Regions from separate parts of the Paenilisteria weihenstephanensis genome, predicted to be linked through region 2. Evidence: a T-box and tRNA genes for the amino acid it is inferred to sense, from the RefSeq annotation. Region 2 holds a T-box; the other holds one or more tRNA genes.
What was found. The T-box of region 2 lies ahead of thrS (threonine--tRNA ligase). A T-box ahead of a tRNA ligase gene usually reads a tRNA of that ligase, here a tRNA-Thr.
Positions count from the first base shown of each region.

Region 1: it has a tRNA-Thr gene. The T-box ahead of thrS (threonine--tRNA ligase) is inferred to sense a tRNA for this amino acid. The anticodon was not compared.

Region 1 is NZ_CP011102.1:2,906,893-2,913,246, reverse strand. It holds rRNA gene UE46_RS14060 (16S ribosomal RNA) at 1-958, shown strand, start outside; tRNA gene UE46_RS14055 (tRNA-Ile) at 1,081-1,154, shown strand; tRNA gene UE46_RS14050 (tRNA-Ala) at 1,213-1,288, shown strand; rRNA gene UE46_RS14045 (23S ribosomal RNA) at 1,479-4,410, shown strand; rRNA gene rrf (5S ribosomal RNA) at 4,505-4,620, shown strand; tRNA gene UE46_RS14035 (tRNA-Asn) at 4,631-4,703, shown strand; tRNA gene UE46_RS14030 (tRNA-Thr) at 4,760-4,832, shown strand; rRNA gene rrf (5S ribosomal RNA) at 4,852-4,967, shown strand; gene UE46_RS14020 (winged helix DNA-binding domain-containing protein) at 5,046-6,125, shown strand; gene UE46_RS14015 (acetamidase/formamidase family protein) at 6,166-6,354, opposite strand, start outside.
Region 2 is NZ_CP011102.1:1,987,893-1,994,246, forward strand. It holds gene hemA (glutamyl-tRNA reductase) at 1-415, opposite strand, end outside; gene yihA (ribosome biogenesis GTP-binding protein YihA/YsxC) at 509-1,093, opposite strand; gene thrS (threonine--tRNA ligase) at 1,200-3,122, opposite strand; T-box leader at 3,219-3,453, opposite strand; gene dnaI (primosomal protein DnaI) at 3,529-4,452, opposite strand; gene UE46_RS09670 (replication initiation and membrane attachment family protein) at 4,458-5,864, opposite strand; gene nrdR (transcriptional regulator NrdR) at 5,881-6,345, opposite strand.

The DNA.
Region 1 (6,354 bases), 920 kb from region 2:
GCGGTTTCTTAAGTCTGATGTGAAAGCCCCCGGCTCAACCGGGGAGGGTCATTGGAAACTGAGAGACTTGAATGCAGGAGAGGTAAGTGGAATTCCACGTGTAGCGGTGAAATGCGTAGATATGTGGAGGAACACCAGTGGCGAAGGCGGCTTACTGGCCTGTAATTGACGCTGAGGCTCGAAAGCGTGGGGAGCAAACAGGATTAGATACCCTGGTAGTCCACGCCGTAAACGATGAGTGCTAAGTGTTAGGGGGTTTCCGCCCCTTAGTGCTGCAGCTAACGCATTAAGCACTCCGCCTGGGGAGTACGACCGCAAGGTTGAAACTCAAAGGAATTGACGGGGGCCCGCACAAGTGGTGGAGCATGTGGTTTAATTCGAAGCAACGCGAAGAACCTTACCAGGTCTTGACATCCTTTGACCATTCTGGAGACAGAACTTTCCCTTCGGGGACAAAGTGACAGGTGGTGCATGGTTGTCGTCAGCTCGTGTCGTGAGATGTTGGGTTAAGTCCCGCAACGAGCGCAACCCTTAATTTTAGTTGCCAGCATTTAGTTGGGCACTCTAAAGTGACTGCCGGTGCAAGCCGGAGGAAGGTGGGGATGACGTCAAATCATCATGCCCCTTATGACCTGGGCTACACACGTGCTACAATGGATAATACAAAGGGTTGCCAAACCGCGAGGTCGAGCTAATCCCATAAAATTATTCTCAGTTCGGATTGTAGGCTGCAACTCGCCTACATGAAGCCGGAATCACTAGTAATCGTGGATCAGCATGCCACGGTGAATACGTTCCCGGGCCTTGTACACACCGCCCGTCACACCACGAGAGTTTGTAACACCCGAAGTCGGTAGGGTAACCTTTATGGAGCCAGCCGCCGAAGGTGGGACAGATAATTGGGGTGAAGTCGTAACAAGGTAGCCGTATCGGAAGGTGCGGCTGGATCACCTCCTTTCTAAGGAAAAGGAAACCTGCTTTTGTTTTATCTTCTGTTTTGTTCAGTTTTGAGAGATTTATCTCTTATTGTTAGTGGTAAGCACTTTTTTCTTACTAAAGAAAGAGGCGCTTTTTATTGACGGGCCTATAGCTCAGCTGGTTAGAGCGCACGCCTGATAAGCGTGAGGTCGATGGTTCGAGTCCATTTAGGCCCACTTTCTCTTCAAAAAGAAAGAGTCCACTAATAGCGCAATATATCCCTTATATTATGAAGGGGCCTTAGCTCAGCTGGGAGAGCGCCTGCTTTGCACGCAGGAGGTCAGCGGTTCGATCCCGCTAGGCTCCACCAAAGGAAAGTTGTTCTTTGAAAACTAGATAAGAAAGTTAGTAAAGTGCGGTATAAGTCTTTGACTTGTACCAACCAAGTAAGAACCGAGAATCAACTGAAAGTAACCTTTCAACTAACCGATACGGCCATCGCTGGCTCGTAGACGTTAGGAACATACCCGTGGCGAGTTCGAAAGAACAACGACCCACATGGTTAAGTTAGAAAGGGCGCACGGTGGATGCCTTGGCACTAGGAGCCGAAGAAGGACGGGACTAACACCGATATGCTTTGGGGAGCTGTACGTAAGCGTTGATCCAGAGATTTCCGAATGGGGGAACCCACTATCTTTAGTCGGATAGTATCCTTACGTGAATACATAGCGTAAGGAAGGCAGACCCAGGGAACTGAAACATCTAAGTACCTGGAGGAAGAGAAAGAAAAATCGATTTCCTGAGTAGCGGCGAGCGAAACGGAAAGAGCCCAAACCAAGAAGCTTGCTTCTTGGGGTTGTAGGACACTCTATACGGAGTTACAAAAGAAAGTGGTAAACGAAGTGGTCTGGAAAGGCCCGCCAAAGAAGGTAACAGCCCTGTAATTGAAATCATTTTCCCTCCAGAGTGGATCCTGAGTACGGCGGAACACGTGAAATTCCGTCGGAATCCGGGAGGACCATCTCCCAAGGCTAAATACTCCCTAGTGACCGATAGTGAACCAGTACCGTGAGGGAAAGGTGAAAAGCACCCCGGAAGGGGAGTGAAACAGTTCCTGAAACCGTGTGCCTACAAGTAGTTAGAGCCCGTTAATGGGTGATAGCGTGCCTTTTGTAGAATGAACCGGCGAGTTACGATTTGTTGCAAGGTTAAGCGGAAAAAGCGGAGCCGTAGCGAAAGCGAGTCTGAATAGGGCGCATGAGTAACAGGTCGTAGACCCGAAACCAGGTGATCTACCCATGTCCAGGATGAAGGTGAGGTAATACTCACTGGAGGTCCGAACCCACGCACGTTGAAAAGTGCGGGGATGAGGTGTGGGTAGCGGAGAAATTCCAATCGAACCTGGAGATAGCTGGTTCTCTCCGAAATAGCTTTAGGGCTAGCCTCGAGGTAAAGAGTCGTGGAGGTAGAGCACTGTTTGGACTAGGGGCCCTTCTCGGGTTACCGAATTCAGATAAACTCCGAATGCCATGTACTTATACTCGGGAGTCAGACTGCGAGTGATAAGATCCGTAGTCGAAAGGGAAACAGCCCAGACCACCAGTTAAGGTCCCAAAATATATGTTAAGTGGAAAAGGATGTGGGGTTGCATAGACAACCAGGATGTTGGCTTAGAAGCAGCCACCATTGAAAGAGTGCGTAATAGCTCACTGGTCGAGTGACCCCGCGCCGAAAATGTACCGGGGCTAAACATATTACCGAAACTGTGGATGAACATCTTTGGATGTTCGTGGTAGGAGAGCGTTCTAAGGGCGGTGAAGTCAGACCGGAAGGACTGGTGGAGCGCTTAGAAGTGAGAATGCCGGTATGAGTAGCGAAAGACGGGTGAGAATCCCGTCCACCGAATATCTAAGGTTTCCTGAGGAAGGCTCGTCCGCTCAGGGTTAGTCGGGACCTAAGCTGAGGCCGATAGGCGTAGGCGATGGACAACAGGTAGATATTCCTGTACCAGTGCTGTTTGTTTGAGCAATGGGGTGACACAGAAGGATAGGGAATCGCACGGATGGAAATGTGCGTCCAAGCAGTGAGTGTGAGAAGTAGGCAAATCCGCTTCTCGCGAAGCATGAGCTGTGATGGGGAAGGAAATTAAGTACGGAAGTTCCTGATTTCACGCTGTCAAGAAAAGCCTCTAGTTAGAATAGTACTGCCCGTACCGCAAACCGACACAGGTAGATGAGGAGAGAATCCTAAGGTGAGCGAGAGAACTCTCGTTAAGGAACTCGGCAAAATGACCCCGTAACTTCGGGAGAAGGGGTGCTCTATTAGGGTGAAAGCCCGAGAGAGCCGCAGTGAATAGGCCCAGGCGACTGTTTAGCAAAAACACAGGTCTCTGCAAAACCGTAAGGTGACGTATAGGGGCTGACGCCTGCCCGGTGCTGGAAGGTTAAGAGGAGTGCTTAGCGCAAGCGAAGGTACGAATTGAAGCCCCAGTAAACGGCGGCCGTAACTATAACGGTCCTAAGGTAGCGAAATTCCTTGTCGGGTAAGTTCCGACCCGCACGAAAGGCGCAACGATCTGGGCACTGTCTCAACGAGAGACTCGGTGAAATTATAGTACCTGTGAAGATGCAGGTTACCCGCGACAGGACGGAAAGACCCCGTGGAGCTTTACTGCAACCTGATATGGAATGTTTGTACCGCTTGTACAGGATAGGTAGGAGCCGAAGAGACGTGAGCGCTAGCTTACGAGGAGGCAATGGTGGGATACTACCCTGGCTGTATGACCATTCTAACCCACCACGCTTAGCGCGTGGGGAGACAGTGTCAGGTGGGCAGTTTGACTGGGGCGGTCGCCTCCTAAAGAGTAACGGAGGCGCCCAAAGGTTCCCTCAGAATGGATGGAAATCATTCGCAGAGTGTAAAGGCACAAGGGAGCTTGACTGCGAGACTGACAAGTCGAGCAGGGACGAAAGTCGGGCTTAGTGATCCGGTGGTTCCGCATGGAAGGGCCATCGCTCAACGGATAAAAGCTACCCCGGGGATAACAGGCTTATCTCCCCCAAGAGTCCACATCGACGGGGAGGTTTGGCACCTCGATGTCGGCTCGTCGCATCCTGGGGCTGTAGTCGGTCCCAAGGGTTGGGCTGTTCGCCCATTAAAGCGGCACGCGAGCTGGGTTCAGAACGTCGTGAGACAGTTCGGTCCCTATCCGTCGCGGGCGCAGGAAATTTGAGAGGAGCTGTCCTTAGTACGAGAGGACCGGGATGGACACACCGCTGGTGTACCAGTTGTTCCGCCAGGAGCATCGCTGGGTAGCTATGTGTGGCAGGGATAAACGCTGAAAGCATCTAAGCGTGAAGCCCCCCTCAAGATGAGATTTCCCATTTCTTCGGAAAGTAAGATCCCTGAAAGAAGATCAGGTAGATAGGTTTGGAGTGGAAGTATGGCGACATATGGAGCGGACAAATACTAATCGATCGAGGACTTAACCAAACGTAATATGGAGGCTCGGACTCCGAACGGTCATGCACAGACCGACTTTCTTATCTAGTTTTGAGAGAACAGAATTCTTTCTATCAAAACATTGTCTGGTGGTTACGGCGAAGAGGTCACACCCGTTCCCATCCCGAACACGGAAGTTAAGCTTTTCAGCGCCGATGGTAGTAGGGGGCTTCCCCCTGTGAGAGTAGGTCGTCGCCGGGCAATGTATTATTCCACAGTAGCTCAGTTGGTAGAGCAATCGGCTGTTAACCGATCGGTCGCAAGTTCGAGTCTTGCCTGTGGAGCCTTATTTTTGTTTAACTAGAGTTTTGAGGTGTGTTAGAAGTATCTCGATATTAGCGCTTCCATAGCTCAGTAGGTAGAGCACTTCCATGGTAAGGAAGAGGTCACCAGTTCGAATCTGGTTGGAAGCTTTATATGATATAAATAATGTCTGGTGGTTACTGCGAGAAGGTCACACCCGTTCCCATCCCGAACACGGAAGTTAAGTTTCTCAGCGTCGATGGTAGTAGGGGGCTTCCCCCTGTGAGAGTAGATCGTTGCCAGGCAAATGATGTATGATAGTCTATGAAATCGTAATTGATTTGTAGGCTATTTTTTATGTTCAGAAATGGAGGATGGTTGGTTTGGATTTAGATCAGGTGAGGAATATACGGATTGTTAACTCGGGGTTAGGTAGTTCTTTCGAATCGGTGGTAGGTTGTACGGAAAAGTTGATTGGGATTCAAGCGCAGTATCAGCAGTTTGGTGAAATCAGTTTATTTCATCGGGTGGATGGGCTGACAAGGGATATATTGGACCAGGTATATGCTCGGAATGAAATTATTAAGCTTTGGGGGCAAAGGACTACGGTGCATTTGTATGTGCCAGAGGATTGGAAAAACTTGCACGAGATTTATTCGCCTAGAAGAACGTGGGTGAGGAAGCATTGTGAGGATTTAGGTGTCGATTTGGACGATTTGTTGATGAGAATCGACAGGCTTGGAAGAGCGGAACGGTTTATAGCGAAAGAAGAACTGGCTCAGTTGATGGGAGATCAAGCTAAAAAATTAATGACCTGGGGTGGTGTGTTGATTGAAGCTTCTTTGCTTGGTCAGATTTATGCTGTGCCACAGAGGCCGAGTACGCGATTTTATGCACATCGGAAATGGGTGGATGGCATATCGCAGGATTCATGGCGGGATAATGTGGATGAATATGCAATGGATAGGTTTTTATCTCGGTATTTAGCTTCCTATGGTCCAGCTACTTTGGCGGATTTTAAGCATTGGAGTGGGTTGCCGAATTATGTATTTTTGAAGGCTTTTCGGAGGATTGAGGATGGATTAGCGCGTTTTGATATTGATGGGAAGGTTTATTATTATCCTCAGGGTGAATTGGATTTAAGTAAGCAGGAAGTGATTCCACAGGTGAAATTGCTTGGGAAATTTGATCCGCTTTTTGTTAGTTTTGCTGATAAGGGGTGGCTTGCGGATGCGAAATATGAGAAGGAGATTTGGCGGACTGCGGGGCATGTTGAGGCTGTATTGCTGATTGATGGGAAAATTCGGGGGACGTGGAGATATATAATTAAAGGGGAGACGATTCGCTTTACTTGTTATGCTTTCGGGCGAATTTCTGCGAGCGATAAGAGGCGTGTTACTGTTGAGGCAGAAAGGTTGTCGATGTTTCTTGAAAAGCGGTTGCAGGGATTTGAGTATGAATAAAAACACAATCGGATTGTTTTGCACCGATTGTGTCATATTCTTATAGAAATGGGTTTTCAGACCAGTATTGGAGTGGTAGTTCCATGCGTACGGTCTTGTTTGGATCAACAACTTGGCAGATTCGAAGGTCACCTGCGAGTGAAAGTAACATGATCGCTTCTACTTGTGTTGCCTTTGTTGCGTCTGTCAAAAGTTGAACCATGTTCTTTGTTGCGATTATGCTGGCCTC
Region 2 (6,354 bases):
TTAAAATTGTTCCAGTTGTCCCGAAATCTTGAGCATGGGTAAAAGCGTCCTTCACCTGTCCAAGAATTTGGGTTTCGCCTATAATTAAAGAATCTAGACCACTTGTGACGCGATATAGATGTTTAACTGCAGCTTCTTCTTCAAAAAACAGCAAATAAGGCTCCAAAATTTGCATGTCCATTTGGAACCAATTTGCTAAGAAGCGTTTGATATAGTATCTGCCTGTGTGAATTTGATCCACTACAGCAAAGATTTCGGTGCGATTACAGGTAGAGATAATGACGTTTTCTAAAATGCTTTTTTCTTGATGCAAGGAAACTAATGCCATCTCCTCTTCTTCTGGATTGAAAGTTAGCCGCTCTCGTATTTCGATTGGCGCACTTGTATGATTTAGACCGACAGAGAGAATGTACATCAATAAGCCTCCTTTTTCATTTAATAAATTCAAGCTTCATTCTAACACTTTTCCAAGTGGGCGCCAACTTGTTCGCTTGTGAATTAGCGGAACTTATTTCATTGCCTCTTCAATAAGTTGCCAAGCTTCTTCTTTGCCCATTTTTGTTTCTGATGAAAACATTACAAAACCATCTGTTGGGTCAAAATCTAGTGCTTCTTTGACAATTTTCATGTTTTTATGCCATTTACTACGCGGAATTTTATCTGCTTTTGTAGCAATAACAATTGTTGGAATTTGATAGTATTTCAAAAACTCATACATATTCCGGTCATCTTCGGTCGGTTTATGACGTAAATCTACAATTTGAATCACCGCTTTTAATGGCGTTCTACTCGTCATGTAAGTTTCAATCATCTCGCCCCATTTTTGACGTTCTTTTTTAGAAACTTTTGCAAAGCCGTAGCCGGGAACATCGACGAAGAAAAAGGAATCTTCAATTTTATAAAAGTTCAATGTTTGCGTTTTCCCTGGTTTTTGTGATATCCGAGCCATACTTTTACGGCGAATCATCGTATTGATGAAAGAAGACTTACCTACATTAGATCGGCCCGCAAGCGCGAATTCTGGCAATCCACCATCTGGATACTGTTCTTTCCAAACAGCACTTATTACAAGTTCTACATTATTTATATTCATATTTTCCACCTTTATCTAAAATGATCTTTTTTAAGTATAACGGAATTAGCCCAATTAAGCAAAAAGGCTCTCCTATAATGGGAGAACCTCATTTACATTTATTATACTAGAATTGGGATACTTCTGCTTGAACGCGTGCAATAAATTCATCTAATGGCAATGTTTCTGAATCTTTTTCGCCATATTTCCGTACATTGACTGTGTTATTTTCGACCTCTTGATCGCCGATAACAAGTGCGTAAGGAATTTTCTTAGTTTGTGCTTCGCGGATTTTATATCCTAATTTTTCATTGCGTTCGTCGATTTCAACACGGAAGCCTGCATACATTAGCTTGTCTTTTAATGCTTTACTATGATCCATATGGGCATCAATGCTAACAGGGATAACCTCCATTTGAATCGGTGCTAACCATGTTGGGAATGCGCCTTTATATTCTTCAATCAAATAGGCAACAAAGCGTTCCATAGTAGACACGACACCGCGGTGAATAACGACTGGACGATGTTTTTCTCCATCCTCGCCGATATAAGTTAGGTCAAAACGTTCTGGAAGTAGGAAATCTAGCTGCACAGTAGACAATGTTTCGTCTTTGCCGATCGCAGTTTTAACCATAACATCGAGTTTTGGTCCGTAGAACGCTGCTTCGCCATCTGCTTCGTAGTAATCTAAGCCCATATCATCCATCGCATCTTTTAACATGCCTTGCGCTTTTTCCCACATAGCGTCGTCATCGAAATATTTTTCAGTGTTTTCTGGGTCACGATAGCTAAGACGGAAACTATAGTCAGTGATATCAAAATCCTTATATACAGCCAAAACAAGCTCTACTACGCGTTTAAATTCGTCTTGAATTTGGTCCGGACGAACAAACACATGCGCGTCATTAAGCGTCATGCCGCGAACTCGTTGCAATCCTGAAAGCGCCCCACTCATTTCGTAACGGTGCATCATACCAAGTTCTGCAATACGAATAGGCAACTCACGGTAACTGTGAATATCATTTTTATAGATCATCATGTGATGTGGGCAGTTCATCGGACGTAGCACAAGTTCTTCATTGTCCATTTTCATTGTTGGGAACATATCTTCGTGATAGTGATCCCAGTGACCACTTGTTTTGTAAAGCTCCACGTTAGCCATGATTGGAGTGTAAACGTGGTTGTAGCCTAGGCGTTCCTCTTTATCAACGATGTAACGCTCAATAACGCGGCGAATTGTCGCACCTTTTGGAAGCCATAGCGGTAAGCCTTGTCCAACTTCTTGACTGTTAGCGAATAGTTCTAGCTCTTTACCTAGCTTACGATGATCGCGCTCTTTCGCTTCTTGTTGCATACGTAAAAATTCTTTCAAACCGTTTTTATCAAAAAAGGCTGTGCCGTAAATACGTTGTAGCATTTTGTTGTTGCTATCTCCACGCCAGTAAGCACCAGCAACGCTTAGTAATTGGAATACTTGGATTTTGCCAGTGGAAGGAACGTGAATACCACGACATAGATCGAAAAATTCGCCTTGTGTATAGATAGTCACTGTTTCGTCTGCTGGAATTGCTTCGATTAGCTCCAGTTTATAATGATCACCGATAGCTTTGAAACGCTTAATTGCTTCTTCACGTGACACTTCTTCGCGAGTAATCGGTAGGTTTTCACGAACAATTTTTTGCATTTCTTTTTCGATCACTGGGAAAGTTTCTTCGCTGATTACAGCCTCTGTATCGATATCATAGTAGAATCCTGTATCGATTGCTGGACCAACACCAAAAGCCACATCTGGATATAAGCGTTTTAGAGCTTGAGCTAGTAAATGTGCCGAGCTATGTCGTAGAATTTGTAGCGCGTCTTCATGATCTGGAGTCACGATTTCAACTTTTGAATCCTCGTGAATCGGTGTCACAAGGTCAACCAATGTTCCGTTCACTTTACCTGCTAATGCCTTCTTCTTAAGGCCTGGGCTGATTGATGCCGCGATATCCGCTGTGGAAACGCCAGCCTCAAATTCTTTTACTGCACCATCTGGAAATGTAATTTTCATTTTCTTCGACTCCTTCTTCAATTTTTAGACGAAACGCGGACATTTGAAGCACATTCTAACTTTTTAGGAACAAAAAAAGACCCATCCCATGCTTATGCAAGGGACGAGTCTTTCAACACGTGGTTCCACCCAAGATTTAAGAATTCCGAAAAATTCTACTCTTGTCACAGTTAACGGTGTGATCCGTTTCAACCTACTTTCAAGAGAACTTGATTTCGAGTGAAAAGTTCAAAGGGGGTCACTTTATTGGCTAATTAGGAGGGTCTCAGCAATGCCTCCTTCTCTGTGAATCAGACACAAAATAAAATGTTGTCCTTATCAATACTTGTTTCATCATTACTTGTATTATAAATCGGATTGCTTGAAATGGCAAGCTTTACTTGAAGCAAATTTCAAAATACGATTTCTAATACCTGCGATTACGTCCGTCAAGCTCTACCTCTTTGGCTAGATAGCGCACTCGCTCCATGATTCTACGTGCTTTCATCCGTTCTTCATTTCCGTTATTTGAGAACATTAAATGATTCTCTAAATGCTCCATACTGTAGTTGGAAGAAAAAAAAGTCGGTAATTCTTCCTGCATTCTGAATTGTAAAATAGCACCAAGTACTTCATCACGAGTCCATGTTGTCATGGATTCTGCGCCTATATCGTCCAACATCAGAATTTCTGTTTCTTTCGCGAATTGAATCTTTTCACCAACGCTATTATCCGCGATAGATTGTTTGATTTCACGCATGAATTCAGGTAAATAAACAAGTGTTGTGGAGATTCCTTTTAGGGCTAAATCCTTCGCCATGGCACCAAGCAAATAAGATTTTCCCGTTCCAAAACTTCCATGAATATATAAGCCTTTTTGCATACCGGTTGAACCTTTTTGGTACGTGCTCAGGAATTCTCCTGCTGCTAAAAATGCCGCACTGCGCGATTCGTTGTCTATTGTGAAATCATCCATTGTTGCTTCCATGATTTGTTTCGGCATATACAAAGAACGAATTCGTTTTTCGATAGCGCGCTGTCGGTCCGCTTGTATTTTTTCTTCTGTTGGATAATAAGTTACCGTAATGTAATCACCATTCAGACTTAGACGAGGCGCATAACCAGGCATTAATGTGTCTTTCTTATCTTGGTATTTTTGATGCTCCGTCATGAATTCGTACAGTTTCGATAAGTTTTGATTAATAATCTGCTCATTGATGTCCTCGTTATTTGCTTTTAAGAAGTCCTGAACTGGACTATAGGCGAGAACTTGTTGTTTTAACGTTTCATATTGCTTCTCAAAATCACGACCTTGGAATAGTTGGCCAAGTGTGCGTTCAATTTTATCCATCTTTGTCACCTACCTTCTTTTAAGCGTTTTTTCATTTCTTCTACTTGCTTGTCGAGAGTTGACTTTTCACGGCTTGTCATTGCTTTTTCAACAGGTTTGACCTCTTCTTTATCGAACCAGTCTGGCAATACTTCTTTTCGACCTTGCTGTTTATATTTATTATTTTTATTGCGGTAATCTGTTGGTTCTTTCTTCGTGCCTTCTTCTTGTAGTTTTTTATATTTTTCATGTTCTGCCCAAGCCATTTCCATCGCTTCTTTTGCCGTTTGCACTTTTTTACGTTTCCAATGGGCCGCAATGGTTAGCATGAAGTTTTTCGCGATTTTACCGTCTAAACGCAACAATACGTACTCGATTAATACGTTCATCACTGGGATTGGTAGGTTTTGTTGGTTCATCACTTCATCGATGATTTTCAAATCGGTTTCGGCGGGAACTGCTCCGTCACTTATGTCGATGAGTAACTGATATGGCGTGACTCTGTCTAGATAGGCTTGGAGCGCTTCGATATCAGAGGCATCTTCTGGCCTTGTTATTTGCTCAGCTTCTTCTTTGTTAACATTTTGCTGCGTTTTGGCTGTTAATTCTGGTAAACGATTATGCTGCAATTGGTAGCCATCTCGAACAATTTTGCGCAAATAATCCAAATCGAGCGAACCATCCGCTTGTACAGAGCGATATAAATAATGCACCATATCGAGCTCTTCGACGGCATAAATGGCATGGAGTTTCAAAATACACGCGCGAACTTCTTCGGTTATCGCATTGCGGGATAACATTGTTGGCGATAAACTCTGGAGCAATACTGCAAAATCAAAGGTCTTGTCGTCGAGGGTAACCCCCTGTGATTTGGCGCGACCAATCGGCTCACCGTTCGTTACGGCACTTACGGGATGCTCGCTACCATTAAACGTCTCAAAAACATCTTGGAACGAACACGTCACCTCATCGAATCCTTCTTCTGACATCGGCTCATCGGAAAAGAAGCGGCGTAAGCGTTGGTATTGCGCATTACCAATTTTGCTGTATAAATAAATATTTAAAAGGCCATCTGAGAAAAATTGTTCTGGCGAAAGCGGTGCTGCCATTTCATATATGTAATGTCGGGATTCACCTGTCGTTCGCACGAAACTACGTAACAAACCCAATCCCTCCAATTTCAATCGTGCTTGGAAAAGATTAGCTAAACTGATTCCGAGTAGATTTAATAATTGGCTGTGACTATGACTTTCTGACCACAGCCTGTTTTCTTCCACTTCTGTAACGAGTGTGTCGTAAAGCGCTAGACATTCCGCGCCCATGAGTGGCTGATACAAGAAGGTCATAATTTTGCGATCTTTTTCTGATAGGACGCCATTCGCTTTTACTTGATAGCTATCTACCGGTTGTAATTCCATCCAAAATTCTGCCACTCTACTCCACCTTTCTTTATTCATGTCTTGTTTTATTCATCAAATCTTTTAATTCATCTACAAAAACACTGATATCTTTGAATTGACGGTACACGGAAGCAAAACGAACGTAAGCTACTTCATCGAGTGTTGCCAATTTATCCATCAATTTTTCTCCGATTAAATGAGAGGATACTTCACTTTCTCCGTCACTTCTTAGTTCACGCTCGACGCTATTTACAACGTCTTCTAGCTGCTCTACGGAGACTGGACGTTTTTCACATGCGCGGATTAATCCTCGCAATATTTTATCACGCGCAAATTCTTCGCGGACGCCATCTTTTTTGACAACGATCAGCGGGCTCTCTTCTACTTTTTCAAAGGTTGTAAATCGGAAACCGCACGCCTCACATTCTCTGCGCCGGCGAATCGAATTGCCATCATCGGCTGGTCTTGAATCCACGACACGCGAACTATTACTTTTACAAGATGGACATCTCATTGTCACCCA